Regions from separate parts of the Acidovorax temperans genome, predicted to be linked through region 3. Evidence: predicted binding sites of a transcription regulator. Region 3 holds the regulator's gene; each other region holds the start of a gene.

Region 1 (9,758 bases), 1.3 Mb from region 3:
GGCATCGACAAGCCCGATGTGCGCTTTGTGGCGCATGTGGACATGCCCAAGAACATCGAAGGCTACTACCAGGAAACCGGCCGCGCGGGCCGTGACGGGCTGAACGCCGACGCCTGGATGGCTTATGGCCTGCAGGACGTGATGAACCAGCGCCGCATGATCGACGAGAGCCCGGCGGGTGAGGAGTTCAAGCAGGCGTTGCGCGGCAAGCTCGATGCCCTGCTGGCCCTGGCCGAAGCCACCGACTGCCGCCGCGTGCGGCTGCTGGCCTACTTTGGTGAAGCCTCCACGCCCTGCGGCAACTGCGACAACTGCCTGAACCCGCCCGCGGTGTGGGATGCCACGGACGCCGCACGCAAGCTGCTGTCCACCATCTACCGCGTGCACCAGGCCAGCGGCATCGGCTTTGGTGCTGGGCACATCATGGACATCTTGCGGGGGAAGAAGACGGACAAGGTGGCGCAGTTCGGGCACGACAAGCTCTCCACCTTCGGCATTGGCGCGGACCTGACCGAGCCGCAACTGCGCGGCGTGCTGCGCCAGCTGATTGCTACCGGCGCGGTGGGCTTGCAAAAGGTGATGCTCGAGAGCGGCATGAGTTTTGACACGCTGTGCCTCACCGATGGCTCACGCGCTGTGCTCAAGGGCGAGGTGCCGGTGCAACTGCGCGAATCCGTCTCGGCCGCCGCGCCCAAGCGCACACGCAAGAGCAGCGCTCCCCCCGCCGCCGCTGCCAACCTGGGGCCAGACGCGCAGGTGCGCTTCATCAACCTCAAGGCCTGGCGCGCCGAGGTGGCCCGCGAACACAACCTGCCCGCCTACGTCATCTTCCACGATGCCACGCTGGCAGCCATTGCCGAGCGCAACCCCGCTTCGCTGGACGACCTGCAGGGCATCAGCGGCATGGGCGCGAAGAAGCTGGAGGCGTATGGTTCTGAAGTGCTGCGGGTGTGTGCGGCAGCGGCCCAATGAAACAAGCACCCACCATGAAAAAGAGGCGCTGCAAGCAGCGCCTCTCAGGCTGAAAACTCGACGTTGAGGGCCCGCAAGCCCTCAAGACGCCCAGTTGCTCGTCAGCCCAGCACGGCCTTCAGTGCGTTGTTGAACGTCTGGCTGGGGCGCATCACGGCGTCGAGCTTGCTCACGTCGGGCATGTAGTAGCCACCGATATCGACAGGCTTGCCTTGCACGGCGTTCAGCTCGTCCACGATCTTCTGCTCGTCGGCAGCCAGCTGCTTGGCCAGAGGCGCAAACTTGGCGGCCAGTTCGGCGTCTTCGGTTTGTGCGGCCAGCTCTTGCGCCCAGTACAGGGCCAGGTAGAACTGGCTGCCGCGGTTGTCCAGCTGGCCGGTCTTGGGGCTGGGGTTCTTGTTGTTGTCCAGCAGCTTGCCGGTGGCGGCATCCAGCGTCTTGGCCAGGACCTTGGCCTTGGCGTTGCCGGTCTTGATGCCGAGGTCTTCCAGCGACACGGCCAGTGCCAGGAATTCACCCAGCGAATCCCAGCGCAGGTGGTTTTCTTCCACCAGCTGCTGCACGTGCTTCGGAGCCGAGCCGCCTGCACCGGTTTCGTACATGCCGCCGCCAGCCATCAGAGGCACGATGGACAGCATCTTGGCCGAGGTGCCCAGTTCCATGATGGGGAACAGGTCGGTCAGGTAGTCGCGCAGGATGTTGCCGGTGGCGCTGATGGTGTCCAGGCCACGGATCACGCGCTCCAGCGTGTAGCGCATCGCACGCACCTGGCTCATGATCTGGATGTCCAGGCCGGTGGTGTTGTGCTCGTGCAGGTACATCTTCACCTTGGTGATGAGCTGCGCCTCGTGCGGACGGTACGAGTCGAGCCAGAACACCACGGGCATGCCGGAGTTGCGGGCGCGGGTGACGGCCAGCTTCACCCAGTCGCGGATCGCGGCGTCCTTGGTCTGGCACATGCGCCAGATGTCGCCTTGCTCCACGTTCTGGCTCAGCAGCACTTCGCCGGTGGCCAGGTCGGTGATGTTGGCCACGCCGTCTTCGGGGATCTCGAAGGTCTTGTCGTGGCTACCGTATTCCTCGGCCTGCTGGGCCATCAGGCCCACGTTGGGCACGGTGCCCATGGTCTTGGGGTCGAACGCGCCGTGCCACTTGCAGAAGTTGATCATCTCCTGGTAGATGCGGGCAAAGGTCGATTCGGGCATCACCGCCTTCACGTCCTTGAGGCGGCCGTTGGCGTCCCACATCTTGCCGCCGTTGCGGATCATGGCGGGCATGGAAGCGTCCACGATGATGTCGTTGGGCGAGTGGAAATTGGTGATGCCCTTGGCGGAATCGACCATGGCCAGCTCGGGGCGGTTTTCGTGGCAGGCGTGCAGGTCGCGCTTGATCTCGTCGCGCTGGCTTTGTGGCAGCGATTCGATCTTGGTGTACAGATCGACCATGCCGTTGTTCACGTTCACGCCCAGCTCTTCAAAGGTCTTGGCGTGTTTGGCGAATGCGTCTTTGTAGAAGATGCGCACGCAGTGGCCGAACACGATGGGGTGCGACACCTTCATCATCGTGGCCTTCACGTGCAGCGAGAACATCACGCCGGTCTTGCGTGCGTCTTCGATTTCCTTTTCGTAGAAGGCCAGCAGGGCCTTCTTGCTCATGAACATGCTGTCGATCACTTCGCGGTCGAGCAGGCTGACCTTGGGCTTCAGGATGATGGTCTTGCCGCTCTTGGTGATCAGCTCCATCTTCACGTCGCGGGCGCGGTCCAGCGTCATGGACTTTTCGCCGTGGTAGAAGTCGCCAGCGTGCATGTGCGAGACGTGCGAGCGCGAAGCCTGGCTCCACTCGGCCATGCTGTGGGGGTTCTTGCGGGCGTATTCCTTGACGGCCTTGGGGGCGCGGCGGTCGGAGTTGCCTTCACGCAGCACGGGGTTCACGGCAGAGCCGATGCACTTGCCGTAGCGGGCCTTGATTTCCTTCTCTTTGTCGTCCTTGGGCTGGTCGGGATAGTCGGGCAGCGCATAGCCCTTGGACTGCAGCTCGGCAATGGCCGCCTTGAGCTGAGACACCGAAGCAGAGATGTTGGGCAGCTTGATGATGTTGGCATCAGGCTGCAGGGTCTTCTTGCCCAGTTCGGCCAGCGTGTTGGGCACGCGCTGTTCTTCCTTCAGGTACTCCGGAAACTCCCCCAGCACCCGTGCTGCGACCGAGATGTCGCTCTCGGTCACGTTGATACCCGCCGGGGCCGTAAAGCTGCGAACGATGGGCAGGAAAGACGCAGTGGCCAGGCGTGGCGCTTCGTCTGTCAGGGTGTAGATGATGGAGGGTTGCTGTGTACTCATGACTTGTCTCGAGGAACAGGAGTGGAAAAGCCACCGGCCCGCAAAACAGACCAGCGACAGCGATCAAATTCGAATGGTCTCCGATTCTGCTTGCGCCGGGCTGTCTAAATGCCCTTTTTTTGCAATGGATTCTCATAATGCAAAAAAACAGCCATCGGAGGCCAGTTTTTTTACCCAACAGCCCCTCTTTGGCCGCCCCGAACCTCAAAACGCGGGATTTGCGCCCCCACCGGGGCCGCCACGGTCGAGGGCGTCACATCGGGCGCGCCGGGGACACGGCGGCAAACCTGCACGGCCCAGTGGCGCACGCCCTGGCCAGCCAGCTGGTCGCCCAGGGCCTGAAGTTCTTGCGCCTCATACAGCCCGGCGTGCCAGGTGGTGCGGCATTCAAACGCGACGGGGCTGGCCTGCAAAAGGGTCAGCGATTCAAACGCACGGGCACCGCTGCCCGGCACGCCGGTGATGTCGGCATAGCGGTGCTCTGGGCCTTTGATGTCGAGCCCCACCCAGTCGAGCAGGGGCAGCACAGCGGCTAGGCGCTCGGGGTACATGCCGCCGGTGTGCAGGGCCGTGGCAAAGCCCAGGGCGCGCACTTCTTCCAGCGCCTGCGGCAGGCCCGCTTGCAGGGTGGGCTCTCCGCCCGAGAACACCACGCCGTCCAGCAAGCCCTGGCGCTTGCGCAGGAAGGCCAGCACCTGCGGCCAGTCCATCTCGGCGGGCGTGGTGGCGTCGAGCAGTTCGGGGTTGTGGCAATAGCTGCAGCGCCAGGGGCAGCCCTGGCAATACAGCACGGCCGCCAGCCGACCGGGGAAGTCGATGGTGGTCAGCGGCGTGATGCCGCCAATGCGCAGCGTGTGCGCCGGGGCAGGGCTGGGGTTAGCGGGCACAGCCGCGCTCGCTGAAGAACTGGCGCTCGTGGTGCTCGCCCTGCTTGCCGGTGTTGAAACTGGCCACGGGGCGGTGGTAACCCATCACGCGGGTCCACACCTCGCAGGGCTGGCGTTCGGCGTCGGTCAACTGCACGGCGGCGGCCAGGGCGGTGTTCTCGGTGGTGGAAACGTGGGTCATGGCAAAACTCCTTGGTGGGTGGTTGGGAATGAGGTTGCTTCAAAAACAATAGCTGGTGGCGCTTGATGGATAAGCGCTAGAGGCCTATTTGGCTTGTACTACGCCGCCAGCTGCGCACGCTTGGCGGCCAGCCGCTCTTCATCGCAGCGCGGGCAGAACGGGTGCTCGCCCGCCAGGTAGCCGTGCGTGGGGCAGATGGAGAACGTGGGCGTGACGGTGATGTAGGGCAGGCGGAAGTTGGTGAGCGCGCGTTTGACCAGCTCGCGGCAGGCGGCGCCGCTGGAGACGCGCTCGCCCATGTACAGGTGCAGCACGGTGCCGCCGGTGTATTTGGACTGCAGCGCCTCTTGCCGCATCAGCGCCTCGAACGGGTCGTCGGTGAAGCCCACGGGCAGTTGCGAGCTGTTGGTGTAGTACGGCTGCTCGGCCGTGCCCGCTTGCAAGATGTGGGGCCAGCGCTTTTTGTCTTCTTTGGCAAAGCGGTAGGTCGTGCCCTCGGCGGGCGTGGCTTCCAGGTTGTAGAGGTGGCCTGTTTCTTCCTGGAACTGCGTCATGCGTTCGCGCACGTGGTCGAGCAGGCGCAGGGCCAGCGCGTGGCCAAAGTCGCTGGTGATGTCTTCGCGGCCGTGCGTGAAGTTGCGCACCATCTCGTTGATGCCGTTCACGCCCAGCGTGCTGAAGTGGTTGCGCAGCGTGCCCAGATACCGCTTGGTGTAGGGGAACAGGCCCTGGTCCATGAGCCGCTGAATCAGCTTGCGTTTGGTCTCCAGGCTCTGCTTGCCCAGTTCCATCAGGCGGTCCAGCGCGGCAAACAGGCCCGCCTCGTCGCCCGCGTGCTGGTAACCCAGGCGTGCGCAGTTGATGGTGACCACGCCCAGACTGCCCGTCTGCTCGGCGCTGCCGAACAGGCCGTTGCCGCGCTTGAGCAGTTCGCGCAAATCCAGCTGCAGGCGGCAGCACATGGAGCGCACCATGTTGGGCTCCAGCTCCGAGTTCACAAAGTTCTGGAAGTACGGCAGGCCGTACTTGGCCGTCATGTCAAACAGCCGCTCTGCGTTCTCGCTCTCCCAAGGAAAGTCCCTGGTGATGTTGTACGTGGGGATGGGGAAGGTGAACACGCGGCCCTTGGCATCGCCCGTGGTCATCACGTCGATGTAGGCGCGGTTGATGAGGTCCATCTCTGCCTGCAGATCGCCGTAAGCGAAGGGCATTTCTTCGCCTGCGATCACAGGCACCTGCTCGCGCAGGTCGTCGGGGCAAGTCCAGTCGAAGGTGAGGTTGGTGAACGGCGTCTGTGTGCCCCAGCGCGAGGGCACGTTGAGGTTGTAGACCAGCTCCTGGATGCACTGGCGCACGGCGGCGTAGTCCATGCCGTCCTTGCGCACAAACGGCGCCATGTAGGTGTCGAACGAAGAGAACGCCTGCGCACCCGCCCACTCGTTTTGCAGCGTGCCCAGAAAGTTGACGATCTGCCCCACGGCGGAACTCATGTGCTTGGGCGGCCCCGCCTCCACCTTGCCGGGCACGCCGTTCAGGCCCTCGTGCAACAGTGTGCGCAGCGACCAGCCCGCGCAGTAGCCGCTGAGCATGTCAAGGTCATGGATATGGATGTCGCCGTTGCGGTGCGCCTCGCCGATCTCGGGCATGTAGACATGCGAGAGCCAGTAGTTGGCCGTGACCTTGCCCGCCACGTTCAGGATCAGCCCGCCCAGCGAGTAGCCCTGGTTGGCATTCGCGCTCACGCGCCAGTCGGCCCGCGTGAGGTATTCGTTGATGGAGCTTTCCACATCCACCAGCGTCTGCCTGTCGGCGCGTAGCGTGGCGTGCTGCTCGCGGTAGACGATGTACGCGCGCGCGGTGGCCAGGTGGTTGGCGGCGATCAGCGTCTGCTCGGCCACGTCCTGGATCTGCTCCACCGTGGGCGCTTCGCCATGAAAGCGGTGGATCAGCACCTTGGTGACCTGCGCGGTGAGCAGCGCGGCTTCTTCGGCGCCGTATTCACCCGAGGCCTGGCCTGCGCTGGCCAGTGCGGCGCGGATGCGTTCTGCGTCAAAAGGAACGCGCTGACCGCTGCGCAAAACGACCTCGCGGGGCAAGGTAACAAGGGTGGATGCCATGGGTTCGACCAATCTACGAAACGGAGTAAAAACACTACCTATGGTGTCCACGATACCCATCAAACACCATAGGTAGTTTGACCCAACACAAACGCACCGGTAAGCGAGGGTAAAAAAAGCCGGCCCACAGGCCGGCGAAAGCAATGCGCGCGGGCGCGGCGCTGTCAGGCGTGCACGGCCTCCTGCTCCTCGATGCGGGGATAGAAATCGTGGTCCTCGCGCTGCATGCGTTCGTACACCTTGCGCAACACCACGTTGGCTTCGGCGCGGAAGCCCTTCTCGTCGGTGCGCAGGCTTTCGGCCGTGTTCCAGCGGCGCGCAAAGGCGTCGTAGGCGCTGGCGATCGGGCCCATGTCGCTTTGACTATGTCGCTTTGATACTGGCGGCCCATGCGCGCCAGGCTGGCATTGCCGCTGCGCTGCAGGGCGGGGTACAGCGCCTGGTCTTCCACCGCCAGATGCAGCTTGATGGTGCTGCTCATGGCAACGATGCGCTGCGCGATCTCGGCCGCATTGCGCTCCACCCCGGCGTGGGTCAACTGCCGCAGCAGATCGATGCTGCGCAGGATGTCGAGATGCTGGTGCTTGAATTTGTCGATGTTCACGGAAGGACTCCTGGGGTGTTGAAACGGGCACGGCGGGTGGTGCGCCAAAGCGCACGCGCCACACCGATGGGACACCCTTCCATCGCAAGCTTCAGGCCACCGCACCATGCGTTATGAATCAGAGGCTTGCAGGCATCACGGTCATTTTCACCATCACTATTCATCGTTCAAGATACCCATCCATGGTGATAAGAGCGGCTAACAAAACTCAGCGAAGCGGTTCTGGCTAGGCGCTGTGTCGTAGGCAGTACGAGCAGTACGACAAGACACAGCAACGACGCCAGAAGAGTTTTGTTAGCCGCTCTAAATACCCTGGCTGTGGAAGCCGTCTTTGCCGACCTGGTGACCGAGCAGCCGCAAGCCGTGCGCCTGCAGCGCCAGTGCATCCAGGCCGCCCTCGCCCGCCGCGGCGGCAACCGGGCGGGCGCCGCCCGCGCGCTGGACATCGACGCGAGCAACCTGCACAAGCTGGCGCGCCGCCTTACGCTGAAGGATTAGCTATTAAAAACATAGCTGCTGGCGCTTTCTGCATAAGCGCTGCGGGCCATTTTGCGGCGCGCCGCGCGACGACAAAGTGCTCTTGCCCGCCGAGGCCGAGGACCTCCTCAGCGGCCCCGTGGTGCTGGAGGAAAAGCTCGACGGCGCCAACCTGGGCTTTTCGGTCTCGCCCGACGGCGTGCTGCGCGCGCAGAACCGGGGCCAGTACCTGCCCCAGCCCTTCCACGGCCAGTTCGCCCGCCTGGGCCCCTGGCTGGCCGCGCACGAAGACAAGCTCTTCGACGCCCTGGGCACGCACCTGGTGGCCTTCGGCGAATGGTGCGCCGCGCGCCACTCGCTCGACTACGCCACCCTGCCCGACTGGTGGATGCTGTTTGACGTGTACGACCGCCAGGAGCAGCGCTTCTGGAGCACCACGCGCCGCAACGCCTGGGCCGCAGAGATGGGCTTCAAGACCGTGCCGCGCCTGTACGCAGGCGAAGTCACGCTGGACCAGTTGCGCGACTGGGTGCACGCCCACGACAGCCAGTTCCGCCAGGGCCACCTCGAAGGCATCGTGGTGCGGCGCGAGAACGCCGACTGGCTGGAGAGCCGCGCAAAACTGGTGCGCGCGGACTTCACGCAGACGATTGAGGCGCACTGGAAGAGCCGGGCTCTGGAGTGGAACCGGGTGGTGTGAGCGAAAAGACGCCGCTGATGCACAGGGCGTGGTGATTTACATCAAAATGGCCTCTGGGGATGTCCTGCATAACTCCCTGCGGTCCGTGATAGCGCGGCCTCGGGCAGTCCGCTGCGTTGCTTTTCTTGCCAATAGCCCGGCTATTGGCTGCAAAAAGACGCATTGCAGCCGATCCCGATCCGCACTACCACCGACTCGCGAGGGTTATGCAGGACATCCCTAGCGCTTATACAGCAAGCGCCAGCAGCTATCATTTTTGAAAAACCCACCACGCATGGCGTGTGCCCGCCGCCCGTGTGCAGATCAGCCCGCAGCGGCAGGGCCCGACGCACACTGGATCCGGTTACGGCCCTCTTCCTTGGCCCGGTACATTGCCGCGTCGGCCCGGTCAATCACTGTGTTCTGGCTTTCATCACGCCCACGGAAAACCGCCACGCCAATGCTGGCGGTGCATTCATGCCGAATGGACGGGGCGGAGGGCGCGGACTGCAGCACGTAGGGCTCGGCCAGGCGGGTGCGGGCCTTCTCCGCGATGGCGACCGCCTGTTCGGCGGCCTCGCCGGGTTGCGTGCTCAGTTCGCTCTGCAGCACAACGAACTCGTCGCCGCCAAAGCGGGCCACGGTGTCGGCTTCGCGCACCCAGGCTTTCAGGCGCTCGGCCACTTCGATCAGCAGCAGGTCGCCCACACCGTGGCCATGGGTGTCGTTGAGGGGTTTGAAATTGTCGAGGTCAAGGAACAGCAGAGCGCCATGGCGCTGGCTGCGTTTGCTGGCCGACATGGCCTGCTCCAGGTGGTTCAGCATCAGGCGGCGGTTGGCCAGGTGGGTCAGAGGGTCGTAGAAGGCGAGCTGGTGGACCTGTTCTTCCAGGCGCTTGCGCTCGGTGATCTCGCGGGTGATGCCGTGGTAGCCGATGATCTCGCCCTGCGCGTTTCGCTCGGGCTTGGACAGCACCTCGCCCCAGATCCGGCGGCCGTCCTTGCAGCGGTGCTGCACCTCGAAGTTCAGAAACCCGACCGGCGTGCCGGACGCCTCTTCCTGCACGCGGCGCGCGATCATGGCTTTGAGCACGGCCACGCCTTCTTCGTTGAACATGTCAAACACATGGCGGCCCACCACCTCGTCGGCCCGAAAGCCGCGCAGGCGTTCGTCTGCCGGGCTGATGTAGGTGAGGACGAGCTGGCTGTCCGTGCGCCACAGCACGTACTGCGCGTCTTCGGTGAGCAGGCGGTACAGGTCCTGGCTTTCTTGCAACGCCTGGGTGCGCTCGGCAACCAGGGCCTGCAATGCACTGTTTTGCTCCTTCAGACTTTGGAGGGGGAACACCTCACCATCCTGCACGCTTTGGTAGGGGATGGAATAGCTGCAGTGCGCGATCAGCCAATCAGCACCTTCCAGACGGAAGACCAGCACCAGCCGCGCCACCTCCTTGGCAAGTTGATGCACGGCACTGGGCAGGTGGATGTGGAAACAGGCGGTCG
Region 2 (9,758 bases), 230 kb from region 3:
GCGGGCTGTGGGGCCTGCGCTCTACAATCCATTGCAGATGAGCCAGATCACACGCTGCCCCGCCTGTTCGACCCAATTCAAGGTGGTCGCGGATCAGTTGCGCATTTCTGATGGCTGGGTGCGCTGCGGTCACTGCGCCGAGGTGTTTGATGCGTCCGAATCGCTCATGCCAGCGCCCCCACCAGCGCTTTTGCCCGACGTATCGCTGACCGACGTGCGACCACCGCCCATGCCAGTGGCGCGGGCGGATGATTCTTCGCGCGCATGGGGGGCTCCTCCGGCTCCTGTCCAAAAAGCTTTCTCTCGGGTTGTTGTGGAGCCTGACGCGCCGTCAGGGAATGCGCCAGCCCCGTCGGGTGCCGGTGTTTTGGCTGCGGAGCCTCCACTGGTCGGTGCGGAGCCGCCTCCCATTTTTGAGCCTGCTGCTACCTTTGCCTGGAAGGGGGCAGATGCCCCGAGCGTGCCGCCCAAGGCTCCGGTTGCTCCGCCCCCTCCACCACCTCCGCCCGAGTTTGCAGGGCGGCAGGAAAGCCGCGTGTTGTCGCCTGACATGCTGGAGCTGGTGCTGCAGGAACCTCTTCGTGCGACGCATCCCTCGGCGGTTTCTTCGGAAGCTTTGGCGCAGACGCCTGCAGCACCAGTGCCGCAGCCCGAAGGGTATGAGCTGCCTTACGCCGAAGACTTTGCAGACACTCCGCTGACGTTGGAGTCTGATGCACAGCCTTCGCCAACCGCTTCGCAGGTGGACGGTGTCACCGCGACCAGTGCAGAGCAGGCAGCGCCTACCAAGCCGCTGCAGGCAGATGTGGTGACCGACAGCGGCGTGGAGGGCATGACTGCTGATGGCATGGATGTTCTGGCATCCTTGCCCGCACTTCCTCCTGCTGAAGTGCAGTCTCTTGCCGATGCCGAGGAGCCTGTAAAGCCCTCTTTGCCATCGGTGGAGTTTCCTTCGATCGACGAAGCCACTGGTGCGAAGGAAGCGAAGCCGGCAACTCCAGATCCGCGTGCTTACCAAAGCAGCGAGGGCGAAGACGATGAGGCGCCTGACGCGGCGGAGGATGTCAGCTTCGTCAAAGCAGCTCGCCGACGGGCGTTTTGGCGCAAGCCTCTGGTGCGCAGTGGGCTGGTTGTGCTGGGCTTGTGTTTGGCGACTGCACTCGCAGCGCAGGTGGCTGTGCATGAGCGCAACCGCGTGGCTGCCGTGGCACCACAGCTTCGCCCCCTCTTGCTGGCCCTGTGTGAGCCGTTGGGGTGTGAACTGGCGCCTCTGCGGCAAATTTCAGAGGTGGTCATCGACAGCTCCTCCTTCAACAAGGCGCGGGGCGACAGCTATGTGCTCGCCGTCACGATGAAGAGCCGTTCTACCGTGGCGCTGGAGATGCCGGCGGTGGAGCTGACGCTGACCGATGCGCAGGACCAACCTGTTTTGCGCCGTGTATTGCTACCTGCTGACATGGGCGCTCCGCAGGAACTTGCCGCGGGCGGCGAATGGAGTGCTTCCGTGTCGGTGCTGGTGACCACTGGCGGCGCCCGCGTGGCGGGCTATCGCCTGCTGGCGTTTTATCCCTGATTCTTCTTTTATTGATTGCTTTTTATGGCCGCTCTTATCTGTGGTTCCCTGGCGTTCGACACCATCATGACTTTTGAGGGGCGGTTTGCTGAGCAGATCCTCCCGGATCAATTGCACATCCTCAACGTGTCCTTTCTGGTGCCATCGTTGCGTCGTGATTTTGGTGGCTGCGCGGGCAACATCGCTTACAGCCTCAAGTTGCTGGGCGGCGAGCCCCTGCCCATGGCCACGCTGGGAACAGACGGTGGCGAGTACCTGCAGCGCCTGGCTGCGCTGGGTATCAGTGACCGCTATGTGAAGCAGGTGGACGGCACTTATACGGCGCAGGCCATGATCATGACCGACCGTGACAACAACCAGATCACGGCGTTCCACCCGGGGGCCATGATGCAGGCGCACATCACCCGCATCGAATCCCATCCCGATATCAAGCTGGGCATCATCTCGCCAGATGGGCGCGATGCCATGCTGGAACATGCAGCGCAGTTCGTGGCGGCTGGCATCCCTTTCGTGTTCGATCCGGGCCAGGGCTTGCCCATGTTCAATGGCGCTGAGTTGACCCAATTCATTGAGCAAGCCACCTGGGTGACGGTGAACGACTACGAAGGCAAGATGCTGTGCGACCGCACCGGCTTGAGCCTGGCAGACATCTCGCGCAAGGTGAAGGGCCTGGTAGTGACGTTGGGCGGTGAAGGTTGTGATGTGTGGGTGGATGGCGAGCGTGAGCGAGTGCAAGCTGTGCAGCCAGCGGCCGTGGTGGATCCGACAGGGTGCGGTGACGCTTGGCGTGGGGCCCTGCTGTTTGGTCTGGAGCAGGGCTGGCCTTTGGCGCGGTGTGCTGAACTGGGCAACAAGGTGGGCGCGCTGAAGATTGCGCAGCGTGGCCCACAGAACTATGTCCTGAATTTCACCCCCGCGTGATGGGAGCGTGATGGGACTGAGGGGCTTGGCCTGCCATCCAGAGCGGGCCTTTGACACTGTGCTCAAGGCTCTCCCCGTACAGCCATAAAAAAACCCGGTGCAGGGCACCGGGTTGGGCTTGGAGCGCTGGGCTTCCTCAGGGCTTGGTGCCTGTGGGAAACGGCCAGGCAGCCTGGGGGTTCAGCGTGGTCTGAGCAGCGGGAGCGGCAGGGGCTGTTGGAGCCTTCACCACTTTCTTTGCAGCAGCAGCCTTCTTCGCTGGAGCAGCGGCCTTCTTCGCTGGAGCAGCGGCCTTCTTCGCTGGAGCAGCGGCCTTCTTCGCTGGAGCAGCAGCCTTCTTGGCTGGAGCAGCAGCCTTCTTGGCTGGAGCAGCAGCCTTCTTGGCTGGAGCAGCAGCCTTCTTGGCTGGAGCAGCAGCCTTCTTGGCTGGAGCAGCAGCCTTCTTCGCTGGAGCAGCAGCCTTCTTGGCTGGAGCAGCAGCCTTCTTGGCTGGAGCAGCAGCCTTCTTCGCTGGAGCAGCAGCCTTCTTGGCTGGAGCAGCAGCCTTCTTGGCTGGAGCAGCAGCCTTCTTGGCTGGAGCAGCAGCCTTCTTCGCTGGGGCAGCAGCCTTCTTGGCTGGAGCAGCGGCCTTCTTGGCTGGAGCAGCAGCCTTCTTCGCTGGAGCAGCAGCCTTCTTCGCTGGAGCTACGGGTTTAGCGGGAGTCGCTTTTTTTGCTGGGGCGGCTTTCTTGGCGGCCGGTTTTTTCGCAGTTGCCATCATGTTCTCCTTGGGTCAGTGAGCAAAGAGCACTCCCCGTCTACAGTGGACAGGAAGCGATCCATGGTGATGGACGCTGCAGTAGCTCCATCACCATGAATACGGGAACACCACCGCACAAACCAAGGCAGCGCCGAGGTGTGTGTGCGGGGTGTGGTGTAAGCGTCCATGGCCAGAAAGCGCGCGATGGGATCAATCCCAAGAAAGGGCGCCGCCCGATTGGTACTCGATGACGCGGGTCTCGAAGAAGTTACGTTCCTTCTTCAGGTCGATCATCTCGCTCATCCATGGGAAGGGGTTCTCTTCGTTGGGGAAGAGGGTTTCCAGGCCGATCTGCGTTGCGCGGCGGTTGGCGATGTAGCGCAGGTAGCCCTTGAACATCGAGGCATTCATGCCCAGCACGCCGCGGGGCATGGTGTCTTCGGCGTATCGGTATTCCAGCTCGACGGCCTTCATGAACAAGGCCTTGATCTCTGCCTTGAACTCTGCGGTCCACAGGTGGGGGTTCTCAAGCTTGAGCTGGTTGATGAGATCGATGCCGAAGTTGCAGTGCATCGATTCATCGCGCAGGATGTACTGGTACTGCTCGGCAGCGCCAGTCATCTTGTTCTGGCGACCCAGTGCCAGAATCTGCGTGAAGCCTACGTAGAAGAACAGCCCTTCCATCAGGCAGGCGAAAACGATCAACGACTTCAGCAGCGTCTGATCGGCTTCAGGGGTGCCTGTGTGGAAGTTGGGGTCCATGATCGCTTCAATGAAGGGGATCAGGAACTCGTCCTTGTCACGGATGGATTGGACTTCGTTGTAAGCGTTGAAGATCTCGCTCTCGTCCAGGCCCAGCGACTCCACGATGTACTGGTACGCATGGGTATGGATGGCTTCTTCGAAAGCCTGCCGCAGCAGGAACTGACGGCATTCTGGGGCAGTGATGTGGCGGTATGTGCCCAGCACGATGTTGTTCGCAGCCAGCGAGTCAGCCGTCACAAAGAAACCGAGATTGCGCTTGACGATGCGGCGCTCGTCTTCGGTCAGGCCATTGGGGTCTTTCCACAACGCGATGTCACGCGTCATGTTCACCTCTTGCGGCATCCAGTGATTGGCGCAGGTCGCAAGGTACTTCTCCCATGCCCACTTGTACTTGAAGGGCACGAGCTGGTTGACGTCGGTCTGGCCGTTGATGATGCGCTTGTCGGCAGCGTTCACTCGGCGATGAGTGGCTGCAGGAGCGGCAGCTGTGGCCGCGGGAATTGCAGCAGCTGTTGGCTGCAATGCAGGTGTCTGGATGGGCAGCGGCGACTGCGCTGCCTGGTGGCCGTTTTGCAGGCCACCGTCCGTTGGTTTTTGCGATGAGGGCTTGACTTCTTCGTCCCAGGTCAGCATAGGTTTTCCAGTGATCGGATTATGAAAGGAGTGCTGCAAAAAGAAAAGCACTGAAGCGTTATGCAGCAACGTTTTGTTGCTTCACAGCACATGCGCGGAGCACTTCTGGATCAGGAGTGCTCCGCTTGCATGGAGTTACTGGCACGCCTCACATGCGACGTCGTCAATGGCTGTGAATTTGACGTCGGTGGCAGGCACGGTGCTACCAGGCGCTGCACTGGCCAGCGTGGCTGCAGGGCCTTCAGCGGCGTGGGCCGATACGCCTTCTGGCCCCGACGACACGGCGTTGAGCTGACGTGTGTTCACGGTGCTCATTTCCACGTGCGTAGCGCTTTGGGTGCGCAGGTAGTACGTGGTCTTGAGGCCGCGCACCCATGCCAGTTTGTAGGTGTCGTCAAGCTTCTTGCCCGAAGCGCCAGCCATGTAGATGTTCAGGCTCTGCGCCTGATCGATCCACTTTTGTCGACGCGAAGCGGCTTCCACCAGCCACTTGGGTTCGACTTCGAACGCCGTGGAATACAGCGCCTTGATATCTGCAGGCACACGGTCGATGGGGTGCAGCGAACCCTTGAAGTGCTTGAGGTCCATGATCATCACGTCATCCCACAGGCCCAGACGCTTGAGGTCGCGCACCAGACCACCGTTGATGACCGTGAATTCGCCGGAAAGGTTGGATTTGACCGACAGGTTGCCGAACGAGGGTTCGATCGATGCGTCCACACCAATGATGTTGGAGATGGTGGCTGTGGGTGCGATGGCAACGCAGTTGGAGTTGCGCATACCATCTTGTGCAATCTTCTTGCGCAGAGCATCCCAGTCGAGGGTGGACGAGCGGTCCACTTCCACGTAGCCACCACGGGCTTGCGCCAGCATGTCCAGGGTGTCAAAAGGCAGGATGCCTCGATCCCACAGCGAACCCTTGTAGCTGGAGTATTGGCCGCGTTCCTTGGCGAGCTCGGTCGATGCCCAGTAGGCGTAGTAGCAGATCGCTTCCATCGAGCGATCGGCAAACTCGACAGCTTCTTGCGATGCGTAAGGAATGCGCAATTCATAGAGGCTGTCCTGGAACGCCATCAGGCCCAGGCCCACAGGGCGGTGGCGCAGGTTGGAGTCACGCGCCTTCTTGACCGCGTAGTAGTTGATGTCGATGACGTTGTCCAGCATGCGCATGGCCACCGTGATCGTTTTCTTCAGCTTCTCGTGGTCAATCTGGCCGTTCTTCAAGTGCTGGCGCAGGTTCACCGAGCCCAGGTTGCACACCGCTGTTTCGGTGTCGCTGGTGTTGAGCGTGATTTCCGTGCACAGGTTGGACGAGTGCACCACGCCAGCGTGTTGCTGGGGCGAGCGCACATTGCAGGCATCCTTGAACGTGATCCAGGGATGGCCAGTTTCGAACAGCATGGTGAGAATCTTGCGCCACAGGTCGGTGGCTTGCACCGTCTTGCTGGGCTTGAGTTCGCCACTGGCGGCCTTGGCTTCATAGGCCACATAGGCCTTCTCGAACTCTGCGCCAAACAGGTCGTGCAGATCAGGCACGTTGGAAGGCGAGAACAGAGTCCAGGTGCCCTTTTCCATCACGCGGCGCATGAACAGGTCAGGGATCCAGTTGGCCGTGTTCATGTCATGCGTGCGGCGGCGGTCATCGCCGGTGTTCTTGCGCAGCTCCAGGAACTCCTCGATGTCAAGGTGCCAGGTTTCGAGGTAAGTGCAGACGGCGCCCTTGCGCTTGCCGCCCTGGTTGACTGCCACGGCCGTGTCATTCACCACCTTGAGGAAGGGAACCACGCCTTGGGATTCGCCGTTGGTGCCCTTGATATGCGAGCCCAGGGCGCGCACGCGCGTCCAGTCGTTGCCCAGGCCGCCCGCAAACTTGGACAGCAAGGCGTTTTCCTTGATGGATTCGTAGATGCCGTCCAGGTCGTCGGGTACGGTGGTCAGGTAGCAACTGGACAGTTGCGAGCGCAGCGTACCGCTGTTGAACAGCGTGGGCGTGCTCGACATGAAGTCGAAGCTGGAGAGCACTTCATAGAACTCAATGGCGCGGGCTTCTGGGTCCGCCTCGTTGAGGGACAGGCCCATGGCGACGCGCATGAAGAAAGCCTGTGGCAGTTCGATGCGAGTCTTGCGGACGTGCAGGAAATAGCGGTCGTACAGGGTTTGCAGGCCGAGGTAGTCAAACTGCAGGTCGCGCTGGGGCTTGAGTGCGGCGGCCAGGCGGGGCAGGTTGAACTTGAGCAGGCGTGGGTCCAGCAGTTCGTTATCAACACCCTTCTGGATGAATTGAGGGAAGTACTCTGTGTAAGCCTGGGCCATCTGGTCCTGGGTCACATCACGGCCCAGCACTTCGCGCACGATGGTATGGAGCAGCAGGCGTGCGGTGGCGTAGGTGTAATCCGGGTCTTTTTCGATCAGGGTGCGGGCGGCGAGGATGGAAGCCTTGTACACCTCGTCCATGGGGACGCCGTCGTACAGGTTGCGCATGGTTTCTGCCACGATGGGGTCAGCTTTGACATCCTGGCCCAGTCCCACACAGGCCGACTCAATCAGCGATTGCAGGCGACGAGGGTCCAGGGCAACCCGCTGGCCATTTTCCAGAACATGCAGCGCAGGGGCCGCTGGGGCCTGTTGCTGAACCTGGTTAGCGCGTTCTTGTGCACGGCGCTCGCGATACAAAACGTAAGCACGCGCCACTTCGTGGTGGCCGCCGCGCATCAGGCCCAGTTCGACCTGGTCTTGTACATCTTCAATATGGAAAGTACCGCCTCCTGGGCGCGAGCGCATCAACGCGCGGGTGACGCCCTGGGTCAGTGCATCCACCACTTCGCGCACGCTGGCAGAGGCTGCGCCCTGGGTGCCGTGGACGGCCAGAAATGCCTTCATCAATGCGATGGCAATCTTGGGTGCTTCGAACGGGACCACCGCGCCATTGCGCCGAATGATCTGGTAGTGGCCCTGCGCATTGGCTGCTGCGTTGGCAGCGTCGCCTGCGGTCTCTTCAGGGGTCGCGTGCGGGGTGGCAGGGGTGTTCAAAGCAGCTTGCATGGGTGTCCTCTCTGTGGGCTGGCGGGGGAGAAATGGCAGCAGGTCGGGGCTGCTGCAAAGGCTAGACGTGTGCAACCGTTTTTGGTTGTCGCACACTATATATGGTGTGTCGATCGTGTTCAAGACACTACTGGTAGTGTAATGCCTTGGCGGGGTGAGTGCTCCAAACCTGTGGCTCAAGAGCCACTCCGCAGGAACGAATGGCAGCCAAGCCCGCTTGATCGCAAGGTTTGGCGCGTCAAATGTTGTGGCTGCGCGGGCTGTCGCGGAATTTGCCCCGCAGGGGCGCGTACAGCCTGGATGGAGGTTTCGAAGGGGCGCGATCCTACCCTGAATCTGCCGCTGTGTTTTAACCTGAAAAGAGGTCGGGTTTACCTGGGGGTCGCTTGACTCGGTAACTCAAGGATGTTTACAGGCAATTCGCTGCCCAGCTTTGCCCAATCGAAGCCGGGGCCGGGGTCTTGTTTGCGGCCTGGGGCGATGTGTTCGTGTCCTGCCACATAGTGCAATGGGTAGCGCTCGATCAAATCGCGACACAGCTCCCCAAGGGCTTCGTATTGGGCGGACTCGAACGCCAAGCCCTCCAGGCCTTCCAGCTCAATGCCGATGGAGTCGTCGTTGCAGTTGGCCCGGCCCCGATAAAAAGACTGGCCAGCGTGCCAGGCGCGCTGGTCGCAGTCGACAAATTGCCAGAGCCGACCGTTGCGCTCAATGAAAAAATGCGCAGACACTTGCAGGCCTTTGATGTGCTGATAGTAGGGATGGGCATCCCAGTCCAGGGCATTGGTGAACAGCTGCTGCACAGCGCCGGTGCCGTATTGCCCGGGCGGCAGGCTGATGGAATGCACGACGACCAAGTCCACCACCTGCAAGGCCCCCAGGGGGCGGGGGCCGAAGTTGGGCGACGGTAGGCGCACCGCGCCGCGATGCCATCCCCCTTCCCACACGGATTGCAAGCCGGTCATCTCAGCCGATCTCGTCTTGAAAATCCTGGTCGTTGGGCACGCCGATGTTCAGGCGTGCAATCCGGTAACGGATCTGGCGCAGGCTGATGCCCAGGCGCGCCGCCGTGGCGGTGCGATTGAAGCCTGTTTCCTTGAGTGCGCGGATCAGAATATCGCGCTCTTGCTGGTCCAGCCATGCTTGCAAATCGTTGGGCAGGGGGGCTGTGCCAGCGCCATCCTGCTCCGCCCCAGCGTGGGCTGTCATCGAGGATGGAGGTTCGTGGGGCGCCTTGTGTGGTGTCTGTAGCGGCTGTGAGGTTGCTGCAGGGTGCGCGGAGCCCTGGGCGGTGGGGCAGCCAGACGAGAACGCTTCAACTTGCAGCTCATCCCCTTCAGTCAATGCCACTGCGCGGTGCAGAACGTTCTCCAGTTCGCGCACGTTGCCCGTGAGCGGATGGGTGGCAATCGCCTGCAAGGCTTGTTCGGTGAGTCGGGGCGCAGGCATGCCCGACTCATGGCCAATGCGCGCCAGCAGCGTAGCGCACAAAGCGGGCAGGTCTTCCCTGCGCTCGCGCAGCGGTGGGATGACGATTTCGATGACGTTCAGGCGGTAATACAAATCCTGGCGAAATCTGCCCGCCTGCACGTCGGCAGCAAGGTCACGGTGCGTGGCACTCACGATCCGCACGTCCACCGTTTCTTCTTGCGTGGAGCCTAGCGGGCGCACGCTGCGTTCCTGGATGGCCCGCAGCAGTTTCGATTGCATGGCCAGGGGCAGGTCCCCGATCTCATCCAGGAAAAGGGTGCCTCCGCGCGCAGCCTGGAAGTAGCCGTCCCTGTCCTGTGTCGCGCCGGTGTAGGAGCCCTTGCGGGCACCGAAGAATTCGGCTTCGAGCAGGTTTTCTGGGATGGCGCCGCAATTCACCGCAATGCACGGGCCTTCTGCGCGCTGGCTGCAGGCATGCAGGGCCTGCGCGACGAGCTCTTTGCCTGTACCTGATTCGCCACGCACCAGCACCGGCGCCATGCCCCGGGCCACCTTGGCAATGCGCTGCTTGACGTTGCGCATGGCTTCCGAATCTCCCACCAGCCGATCCAGCGATGAATGGAGCGTGGAAGTGCTTGCGTCTGCTGTCTGATT
Region 3 (9,758 bases):
TTTGCTCCTGCTTGCGGTCCAGCGGCACCGACTGGGCTTCGGCTTGCCAACGCTGCTGCAAGGACTTGACGGCATCGATGCGCAACACAGCAGCAGCACCGAGCGCAGCCGCTTCTTCGATCATGGCATGGCGTCGCGCCAGGCTTTCCTTCTGCGCAGCTTCCAGAGGAGCAGCGGCAGCAGCAATCGCCTGCTTCCACAGGGGCTGCAACTCAGCAAACAGCTTTTCGCCCACATGTCCGCTTTCACGCCAGCGGTCACCAAACTGGTAAAGCGCACGGTGGATGCCCTTCCAGTCGCCAGAGGCAGCGTGCTCCTGGGCCCATGCCTTGACCTCTTCAATCAGCGCCAGACGCTGGGCCTTGTGCTCAGCAGCCTCGCTACGGATCTTGTCCAGCCAGGCCTCGACCACCTTGTGAGCCGCATTGCAGGCTTCGTCAAACTTTTTCCACAGCGCATGGTTGGGTGCGCCGCCTTGGTCCGTTTGCTTCCACTGCTCACGCAATTGACGCAGCGTTTCCTGCATCTTGCGGCCACCCAAGGCCTGGCCCTCAGGGCGATTGAGCAGCCCTTCGGCTTTGGCGACCAGGTCCTCGCGCACCTGATCAGCGCTCCAGCGCTGCCAGCCCTCCAGTTCACCTGCAGCAACCAAAGCGGAATGGACTTGCTGCTCCAAAGCAGCATCGATGTGCTTCCCTTGGGTCTTGAGCACTGCGCGCAGCGCAGCAGCCGCGCCTGCACTGGCTTTGCCGTGGCCTTCAGCCGTTTCTTTTTCCAGCGTAGCCAACGCTTCGCGCACCGCCTGTACGGCTTTGTCACGCACTTCGGGGTCTACCTTGGGCTTGGCGGGGCGGGCTGACTTGGCCGCGGCAGCCGCTGCCTCAGAAGGCAAACCACGGGCTACGCGCAGCTCATCGGCCCACACAGGCACGGGGGGCAGAGGCGCATTGACGTCTTCAGCAGCCGCGATGGCCTGCGCCAGAGCGGGCTGAAACGCTTCCCACACCACCAGCAACTGGGCCTTGGAGCTTTCCAGCTGTTGCGGAAAGCGTGCTTCCACGCTCACCCAGCTGGCATCACTGGTCAGCCCCTGGGCTTGTTCTTGCCAGCGCGCAACGTCAGCACGCAATAACTCCAGAGCTGCCTGGGCATCGCGCCAGGACTTGGTGGAAAGCACCTCAATGCGCTGGGCCAGCAACACTGCGGCCTCGCGCTGCACCTGCACGCGGTGCTGCAGATCTTCGATGACTTTGACACGGTCAGCAATCTGTACCTTCAACAGCGACAGCGGCTCCCTCGACAAAGGCGCACCGGCCTTCGCTGCATCGCGCTGCCATGCCAGGGCATCGGCAATGTTGAGCTTGGAGGCAGACAGCAAAGCCTGGGCTTTGTCTGCCCATTCAGCCGCGATGGCCTCTTGGCCCTTGGCACGGCGGATTTCGTCCAGTCGCTCGCGGACCGCACGGGCTGCACCCTTGTCACGACCACTCAACTCCTTGAACACTTCTTGCAACTGCTCCGGCGCAGGCTGTGTGGTCAACCACTCGCGGATACGCGACGCCCGCTCTCCGGACGTGGCTGCAGAGAACGCGCCACCGGTCAATGCATCCAGTGGATGCGGCTCATGGGTTTTGGCCGGGGCCGGATTCACTTCAGGTGCTTCAGACATTTTGCTGCGGGAAAAAAAAGGAAACATGGGTTCATTGAAAAACAGAGAAGGCCTCAATGGGAGTCCCTGAGAACCTTCCCGGCCCTACACAGAGGGGCCGCGATGACGAGAACAAATATCTGCAAGGAGCTGCGGCCTGACCTCAAGCGAGGAACAACTCGCTAATGATGCCGCTGCACTCAACCCTGGGGCATGACTTGACACAAAGACTCCCAATGCACTTCTCGTCATGCCTCGTGCGGGGCTGCACCTATGGCACCGCCCCAGGAAAGGCTCCCATTATCTATATATATGCAAGCGCAGTTGCATTGGCACCGTACGGTGGGACGAAAGCACGCAAGAGTTACCTGCATAGCAACGGCTGCGCCGCAAACAAGAAAGCCCGACCAGCACCACCACAAGGCAGGCTGACCGGGCTTGACGGCTGACACAACGGTCTTTGCCATCTATTCGCACGATGGAGGAAATCGTCCTGCGTGCGAGGGGGCAAGAGATTGCCCCCAAGGGGTTGCCTTGAAAGCCTTGCCTGCTGCACCTGGGCACTGAATGCCATCGGAGGGAGGCTTGGCTTCGTTCGGCGATGCCTGAAATCACAGGCAATTTCACCTTATCAAACCGGGCATCGAACTTCAAGCTGCAATTTAAATCGGACTCATGCCACCGATAGGTTCTTTGACACCGATGCTCGCTCCCTCAAGGGAAATTCAGCAATTTGGACTGTCACAACAGAGAAAAACTGGCTAAAACCACAGTTATTTTATAATTTTTTTGTCTTAAAACTATTTTTGATAGTATTGACCAAGCATTAAGTACCCTCCTAGAATCCGCCAGCCTTGAAAACCAAGGCATCCAAAGTCCCAATCCGCTGCCGAACCCGGCTAAGTCAACACTGTCTCCCCTGCACTACGCAGTCACCGCAGACAGCAGTTGATGGCGTACCAATCCAAGCGGAAGCTCGCTTCAGCACTGCGAACACCAGCAGTCACTCCAGAGCCTCCGCCTCAGAAAGGAAGAGCTATGACAGCGTCAGGAAAATTTGTCTCCGGCCTACGAACCTTCGTGACCGATGTGACCAATGGTTTTCTTGAAATCACCCACAACAGCTTTGCCCTCATCGGCCTGGCTGTTGCCTTTGTTGCGATCACACTGACTGCGCGCCCTGATCTGCGCCAGGCAGGAGAGGAGCAACTCATGAACTGGCTGCAGGAGCGACAAGTCGCAGCCATCGGCATGCCCGTAGAGCCCGATGCCAGCGAACGCGCTACGGCAGGCAACCCCAAGGACCTGCCCAAAGAGCAGGCGGCTGTGGCCTTTTGGCTAAGCAAAAAGTACAAGGTGGCTCCAGAGCCCCTGAGCGTTCTGGTCGCTGAGGCGTATGACATTGGCACACGCACCAAGCTGGATCCGACCCTCATCCTCGCCATCATGGCCATCGAGTCAAACTTCAATCCGTTTGCCCAAAGCGCGGTCGGTGCGCAAGGCCTGATGCAAGTGATGACCCGTGTGCATACGGAGAAGTACCAGAATTTCGGTGGGCACTTTGCGGCGTTCGACCCTGTGTCCAACCTTCGCGTCGGCGTCAAGGTGCTGCAGGAGTGCATTGCACGCGCAGGTTCCATCGAAGGGGGTTTGCGCTATTACGTGGGCGCCGCCAACCTGCCCGATGATGGTGGATACACCGCCAAGGTGATGGCAGAGCATTCGCGCTTGCGCCAGGTGGCCAATGGCCGGTCTGTACCCGTCAATGCACCCGTCATGCTCTCCACCCAAGCTCCTGCGGCCACACCGGCACAAGCCGTGCCAGCCGCATCGCGCAATGCTGGCGAACGCCCCTCGGCCGAAGCCGACAGCAAGGTGGCGTTGCTCGGCTCTGTGGGCTCCTGAAGCCAGGTGCTGTCACCCCGCGTGGCAGCACAGTATTCAGACCAGACACTTACCAAAACGCCCAGCGGACTCAAAGCGCCGCCACCCGGCAGGCCCATGAGTACCTCAGCTACACTACGGGGGTACGCGACTGGCGATAGGCGTGGCACTTTTCAGGTGTCACCGCTGACGTGGAAAACAACAAGATCCGTCATCTTGTGAACCACTGGGGAGCGTGCCGCGAAGGACCTGGGCCTGAGCGTTCCGCCGTTCGCCTGGGCAGCCCTTGTTTCAAGGGACATAAGTTCATAGGACTGCCATACCATGTACGACCGCAAAATTCTTGTCGAACAAACCGATCCCGAGCTGTTTGCAGCCATCCAGGCCGAAAACGCCCGCCAAGAGCACCACATCGAGCTGATCGCCAGCGAGAACTACGCCTCCCCCGCCGTGATGTGGGCGCAAGGCACCCAGCTCACCAACAAATACGCCGAAGGCTACCCAGGCAAGCGCTACTACGGTGGCTGCGAGCATGTGGACGTGGCCGAGCAACTGGCCATCGACCGCGTGAAGAAGATCTTTGGCGCCGATGCTGCCAACGTGCAACCCCATTGCGGCGCATCTGCCAATGAAGCCGTGTTCCTGGCCTTCCTGAAGCCCGGCGACACCATCATGGGCATGAGCCTGGCCGAAGGCGGCCACCTGACCCACGGCATGCCGCTGAACATGTCGGGCAAGTGGTTCAACGTGGTCAGCTACGGTCTGGACAAGAACGAAGCCATTGACTACGACGCGATGGAAGCCAAGGCCCGCGAGCACAAGCCCAAGCTGATCGTGGCTGGGGCATCTGCTTACAGCCTGCACATCGATTTCGAGCGCTTTGCCAAGATCGCCAAGGAAATCGGCGCCATCTTCATGGTGGACATGGCCCACTACGCCGGCCTGATCGCTGCGGGTGTGTACCCCAACCCCGTGCCCCACGCCGACGTGGTCACATCCACCACGCACAAGAGCCTGCGCGGCCCCCGTGGCGGCATCATCCTGATGAAGGCCGAACACGAGAAGGCCATCAACAGCGCCATCTTCCCCGGCCTGCAAGGCGGCCCCCTGATGCACGTGATTGCCGCGAAGGCCGTGGCCTTCAAGGAAGCGCTGACGCCCGAGTTCAAGGCCTACCAGGAACAAGTGGTGAAGAACGCCAAGGTCGTGGCCGAGACGCTGACACAGCGTGGTCTGCGCATCGTGAGCGGTGGTACGCAAAGCCACGTGATGCTGGTAGACCTGCGCGCCAAGGGCATCACCGGCAAGGAAGCCGAGGCTGTGCTGGGCGCTGCTCACATGACCATCAACAAGAACGCCATCCCCAACGACCCTGAAAAGCCGATGGTGACCAGCGGCGTGCGCATTGGCACACCCGCCATGACCACCCGTGGCTTCAAGGAAGAAGAAGCGCGCCTGACGGCCAACCTGATCGCTGACGTGCTGGACAACCCACGCGATGAAGCGAACATCGCAGCCGTGCGCGAAAAGGTCAACGCCCTGACTGCACGCTTCCCTGTCTACCGCTAAGCAGGTACCCAGCGACCATGAAATGCCCCTTCTGCAGCCACCTGGAAACGCAAGTCGTTGAAACACGGGTGTCTGAAGACGGGGTGTTCATCCGGCGCCGCCGCCAGTGCGGCGCCTGTGACAAGCGTTTCACGACCTACGAGCGGCCGGAAGTGAACTTTCCGGCCATCGTCAAGAAAGACGGTCGCCGCATCGAGTACGAACGCGGCAAGCTGCTCGCCTCTTTCAACCTGGCGTTGCGCAAGCGCCCGGTGAGCACCGAGCAGATCGATAGCGCCATTGAACGCATTGAAGAAAAGCTGCTGAACCTGGGGCAGCGTGAGGTGAACTCTGGCCGCATCGGTGAGCTGGTGATGCGTGAGCTCAAGAAGCTCGACAAAGTCGCCTACATCCGCTTTGCCAGCGTGTACCGCAGCTTTGAAGACATTGACGAGTTCAGAGCGCTGGTAGACGAAGTGCGCAAATAGGCTGGTGTTGCCTGGGTTGTGCAGGCAGATACAACCAAGCTATTATTTTTATAGCTGCTTGCGCTTGCTGCATAAGCGCTATAGGCCAATTTGGCTAATAGTCCTCAATCACCCAGACATCAATCGCTTCAAAGCGCCTACGGGCAGATGTGCCCTCACCCCGGCCCACTACGGGGCACGCTGGATGCGGTTGGTGAGCGGTGGCGCTATCGGGCTGTGTGCCAGCACGTAGGCCTCCAGCACATCCAGATCGAGATCGCCGCCTGTAGTGTCTCGCCCCTCCATGAACACCGTGAAGCCATCCCCACCGCTGGCCAGAAAGCTGCTGATGGCCACCCGCACTACGGCGGTGTCCTCCAGCGGCTTGCCATGCAGGGTCATCTGGCTGATGCGCGAGCCAGCGGGTTGCGACAGGTCGTACCGGTAGCCAAATCCTTCAGACACCGACAGCACCCGAGGGGACTGCAGCGTGCTGGTGCCGCCGGCAAACTGTTGCTCCAGCACCGCGCGGATCTGCGCGCCGGTGTACGTGCGCACCATGATGTTGTTGCCAAACGGCTGAACGCTGAAAAGCTGCCCATAGCGCAGCTGGCCTTGCGCATCAGGCACCAGATCAGCCCGCAAGCCACCGGGGTTCATGAACGAGAGCTGGGCACCGCCCTTCTGCGGCGCGCGGGTCGCGGCCAACTGGGCATCTGCCACCAGATTGCCCAACGTGCTTTCCAGCGCTTCGTTGCGCACGCGCAGCAGCGGCGCACTGGCCCGGCCCACGGGCCGCTGCGCCAGGGGTTCGGCAGCGGCCTTGTAGCGTGCCACCAGTTGCTGCACGAACGGATCGGCCGGATAGGCCGGTACGGCAGCGTTCAGGGGCACCAGCCCCTGGCTGCCGGTAAATGCCTCGCCCTGCACGATGTGGTTGTGTGCAGTTTTGCGCACTACCTGGCGGGTGGCGGTGTCCACCCGCAGTGACACCTCCGTCAGCAGCGCACCGTACTGCCCGGCGCTGGTCAGCAAAAACGGGCGGGCTGGATTGATGCGGCCGTAGTCACACACATAGGCCTGGTGGGTGTGGCCCGAGACGACCACATCCACAGAGGGGTCCAGCCGCTCCAGAATCGGCACGATGTCGCCGTTGATGCCCGAACACTCCTGCCCCAGCACCTTTGCATCGGTGTAGCCCCCTTCGTGGATGGCGACAACGATCACATCGGCCCCCTGGGCACGCAACTGGGGCACCAGGGCATTGGCCGTGGCGGCCTCGTCTTCAAAACGCAGGCCTTTCACGCCCGCAGGGCTCACCATGGTGGGCGTGGCCTTGAGCGTCATGCCGATGAAGCCCACCGCCACGGTGGCATTGCCCTGCGTGAAACGTTTGATACCCGTGGCGGGCAACAAAGGCTGGCCATCTTCACGCACAGTGTTGGCGGCCAGAAAACGGAACTGGGCCCCTTCAAAGGGCTTGCTGATCTGGCAGGGCTCGCGCACCGTGAATTTCTCGCAACCGCCCTGCTGCAGGCGCAGCAGCTCTTGCCAGCCCCGGTCAAATTCGTGATTGCCTACTGCAGAGAAGTCGATCTGCATGTGGTTCACGGCTTCGATGGTGGGCTCGTCCAGGAACAGGGCCGACACCAGGGGCGATGCGCTCACCATGTCCCCAGCGGTGATCACGGCATGGTGTGGATGGCGGGCCTTGAGCTGCGCGATGGCGCTGGCCAGGTAGGCGGCGCCACCGGCGGGCACACGCTCCACGCCCTGCTGGCTGCTGATGGGTACCGCAATGTGGGGCGGCTCCAGGTTGCCGTGAAAATCGTTGAAGGCGATCAGCCCGATATCCACAAAGTTGGCATTAGTCTGCGAACCCGGAGGATGGGCGCAGCCCAGCAACGTGGTCAAAGTGAGGGTTGCCGCCAGTGCGGCGACCGCTTTGCTAGCGTTTTTCACGATCATTCCAAGCTCCGTTCCTTGAGGGCGCTGTGCCCCACCTTCCAGGCACACAGGCAGGACAGCACACTGGCCACCATGGCTGCCCAGTACACCGACGCCAAGCCAGCAGCATCGCCCAAAGCGCCCCCTGCCAATGCCCCCACCACGCCAGGCAGGCCATAAGCCAGCACCGTGTACAAGGCCTGACCGCGCCCGCGCAGGCGACCTGGGAAGTATTCCGAAAGCAGCGCCATGCACACTGTATGGTGGGCCGCAAAGGTGAGCGCGTGCAGCATCTGCGCCACCACCAGCACCAGCAACCACGCACCTGCGGCAGCCGTCATGCCCATGCGCAGCGCCATGGCAGCAGCGCACACCAGCAGCCAGCGACTCAAGGGCCAGCGCGGCAGCCAGCGCCCCTGGGTGAAGAACCATGCGATCTCTACCACCACAGACACCGCCCACAGCACGCCAATGGTGGATTTGCGATACCCCAAGGCATCCAGGTACAGCGAGAAGAACACGTAGACCGCAATGTGGGCCAGCACGTGAAAGCAAGCCGATGCGAAAAACCACCGCACCTGGGGCCTGCGCAAGACGGGGGCCATGGCAGGCCTGGCGCCATGACTGGTGCTGGAAGAAGGCTGCCCCTCTTCCAGGCGGGGCAAGAGCCAGGTGCTGGCCACCACCGCCACCAGGGTGGCCAGCGTCCAGCCTGGGAAGTCGGCCATGCCAAACTTCTCAAACCACGCCCCGGCCGCAAACACCGTGACCAGAAAGCCCAGCGAGCCCCACAGCCGCACCCGGCCATAGCGGCGCGCATCGAAGCTGCCTTCCTGGCTTACCAAGTGGGCCATGGCAGCCTCGCTCATCGGCATCATGGCGCTGGTGTGGGTGAACATGAGCAGCAGCACGGCCGCAATCCACCAAGTGCCGCCGGGCACCCACAGGCCCGCTGAAATCACCAGCGCAAGCGTCGAACACCAGCGCAGCAAGGGCACACGCTGGCCGGTATGGTCGCTCAACACGCCCCAGCCATAAGGCGCAAACAGGCGCGTGAGGGATTGCAGCGACGTCAGCACCCCGATGGTGACCAGGGGCAGGCCCAGACTTTTGAGCCAGAGCGGCAGGTACGGGTTGAAAAACCCGATGTGTGCGAAGTAACTGGCCGACAGGGCAGCAAACGGCACCAGCGGCCGCCGCGCCCCCAGCGTGCGCAAGCGCTGCATGCGAGGCGACTGCCTGGCAGGGCTTACAGGAACGAGGCTTTGATGGGCGCCACCGCGTGCACCACATCGCCGCACTGGGCCCGGTGGCGCAGGGCATGGTCCATCACCACCAAGGCCAGCAGGGCCTCGGCGATGGGCGCAGCACGAATGCCCACGCAGGGGTCGTGCCGCCCCTTGGTGATCACCTCGGTGGGGTTGCCGTGGATGTCGATCGACTCACGGGGGCTGATGATGGAGCTGGTGGGCTTGATCGCCAGGCTCACTTCCAGGTCTTGCCCGGTGCTGATACCGCCCAGCACCCCCCCAGCGTTGTTGGACATGAAGCCGTTGGGCGCCATGGAGTCGCCATGGGTGGTGCCGCGCTGGGCCACGCTGGCAAAGCCGGCGCCAATTTCCACGCCCTTGACGGCGTTGAGCCCCATCATGACGAAAGCAATGTCGGCGTCCAGCTTGTCGTACAGCGGCTCACCCAAGCCTACCGGCACGCCCGTGGCCTGCACGCGGATGCGCGCACCGCAGGAATCACCCGCCTTGCGCAATGCGTCCATGTAGTCCTCGTACTCGGCGACGTCAGCCACCGGCGCAAAGAACGGATTGCTGCGCACGTGATCCCAGCTCTCAAAGGGGATTTCCAGCTCGCCCAGCTGCGTCATGCACGCGCGAAACTGCGTTCCATATTGCTGCTGCAGCCATTTCTTGGCCACGGCACCGGCCGCCACGGTGGGGGCCGTGAGCCGGGCAGACGAGCGGCCGCCACCGCGCGGGTCACGAATGCCGTATTTGTGCCAGTAGGTGTAGTCCGCATGCCCAGGGCGAAAACTCTGCGCGATGTTGCCGTAGTCCTTGCTGCGCTGGTCGGTGTTGCGAATGAGCAGGGCAATGGGGGTGCCTGTGGTCTTGCCTTCGTACACCCCCGAGAGAATTTCCACGGCATCGGGCTCGTTGCGCTGCGTGACGTGCCGACTGGTGCCCGGGCGGCGGCGGTCCAGGTCGATCTGGATGTCGGCCTCGGACAGCGGCATGCCAGGCGGGCAGCCA

Evidence for each region. Region 3 encodes NrdR, which represses ribonucleotide reductase genes. Its sites were predicted from a motif close to CACNANATNTNGTG; they were not measured.
Region 1: PQV96_RS20380 (ribonucleoside triphosphate reductase) is a predicted target of NrdR. The motif match lies at 6,529-6,542, and genes of this name have one in related genera.
Region 2: PQV96_RS04355 (ribonucleoside-diphosphate reductase subunit alpha) is a predicted target of NrdR. The motif match lies at 7,767-7,780, and genes of this name have one in related genera.

Annotation. Positions count from the first base shown of each region.
Region 1 covers NZ_CP117193.1:4,341,317-4,351,074, forward strand. The annotation lists gene recQ (DNA helicase RecQ) at 1-972, shown strand, start outside; gene PQV96_RS20365 (NADP-dependent isocitrate dehydrogenase) at 1,074-3,311, opposite strand; gene PQV96_RS20370 (anaerobic ribonucleoside-triphosphate reductase activating protein) at 3,482-4,198, opposite strand; gene nrdD (anaerobic ribonucleoside-triphosphate reductase) at 4,188-4,379, opposite strand; gene PQV96_RS20380 (ribonucleoside triphosphate reductase) at 4,478-6,496, opposite strand; partial or broken gene PQV96_RS20385 (hemerythrin domain-containing protein) at 6,661-7,100, opposite strand; partial or broken gene PQV96_RS20390 (helix-turn-helix domain-containing protein) at 7,473-7,598, shown strand; gene PQV96_RS20395 (RNA ligase family protein) at 7,675-8,277, shown strand; gene PQV96_RS20400 (diguanylate cyclase domain-containing protein) at 8,581-9,758, opposite strand, start outside.
Region 2 covers NZ_CP117193.1:925,116-934,873, forward strand. The annotation lists partial or broken gene PQV96_RS22340 (zinc-ribbon domain-containing protein) at 38-142, shown strand; gene PQV96_RS04335 (DUF3426 domain-containing protein) at 536-1,573, shown strand; gene PQV96_RS04340 (carbohydrate kinase family protein) at 1,598-2,494, shown strand; gene PQV96_RS04345 (histone) at 2,631-3,251, opposite strand; gene PQV96_RS04350 (ribonucleotide-diphosphate reductase subunit beta) at 3,444-4,631, opposite strand; gene PQV96_RS04355 (ribonucleoside-diphosphate reductase subunit alpha) at 4,767-7,673, opposite strand; gene ampD (1,6-anhydro-N-acetylmuramyl-L-alanine amidase AmpD) at 8,045-8,638, opposite strand; gene PQV96_RS04365 (sigma-54-dependent transcriptional regulator) at 8,640-9,758, opposite strand, start outside.
Region 3 covers NZ_CP117193.1:1,158,850-1,168,607, reverse strand. The annotation lists gene PQV96_RS05465 (DUF349 domain-containing protein) at 1-1,696, opposite strand, end outside; gene PQV96_RS05460 (lytic transglycosylase domain-containing protein) at 2,687-3,553, shown strand; ZMP/ZTP riboswitch at 3,670-3,820, shown strand; gene glyA (serine hydroxymethyltransferase) at 3,857-5,101, shown strand; gene nrdR (transcriptional regulator NrdR) at 5,119-5,568, shown strand; gene PQV96_RS05445 (bifunctional metallophosphatase/5'-nucleotidase) at 5,737-7,515, opposite strand; gene PQV96_RS05440 (MFS transporter) at 7,512-8,720, opposite strand; gene aroC (chorismate synthase) at 8,744-9,758, opposite strand, start outside.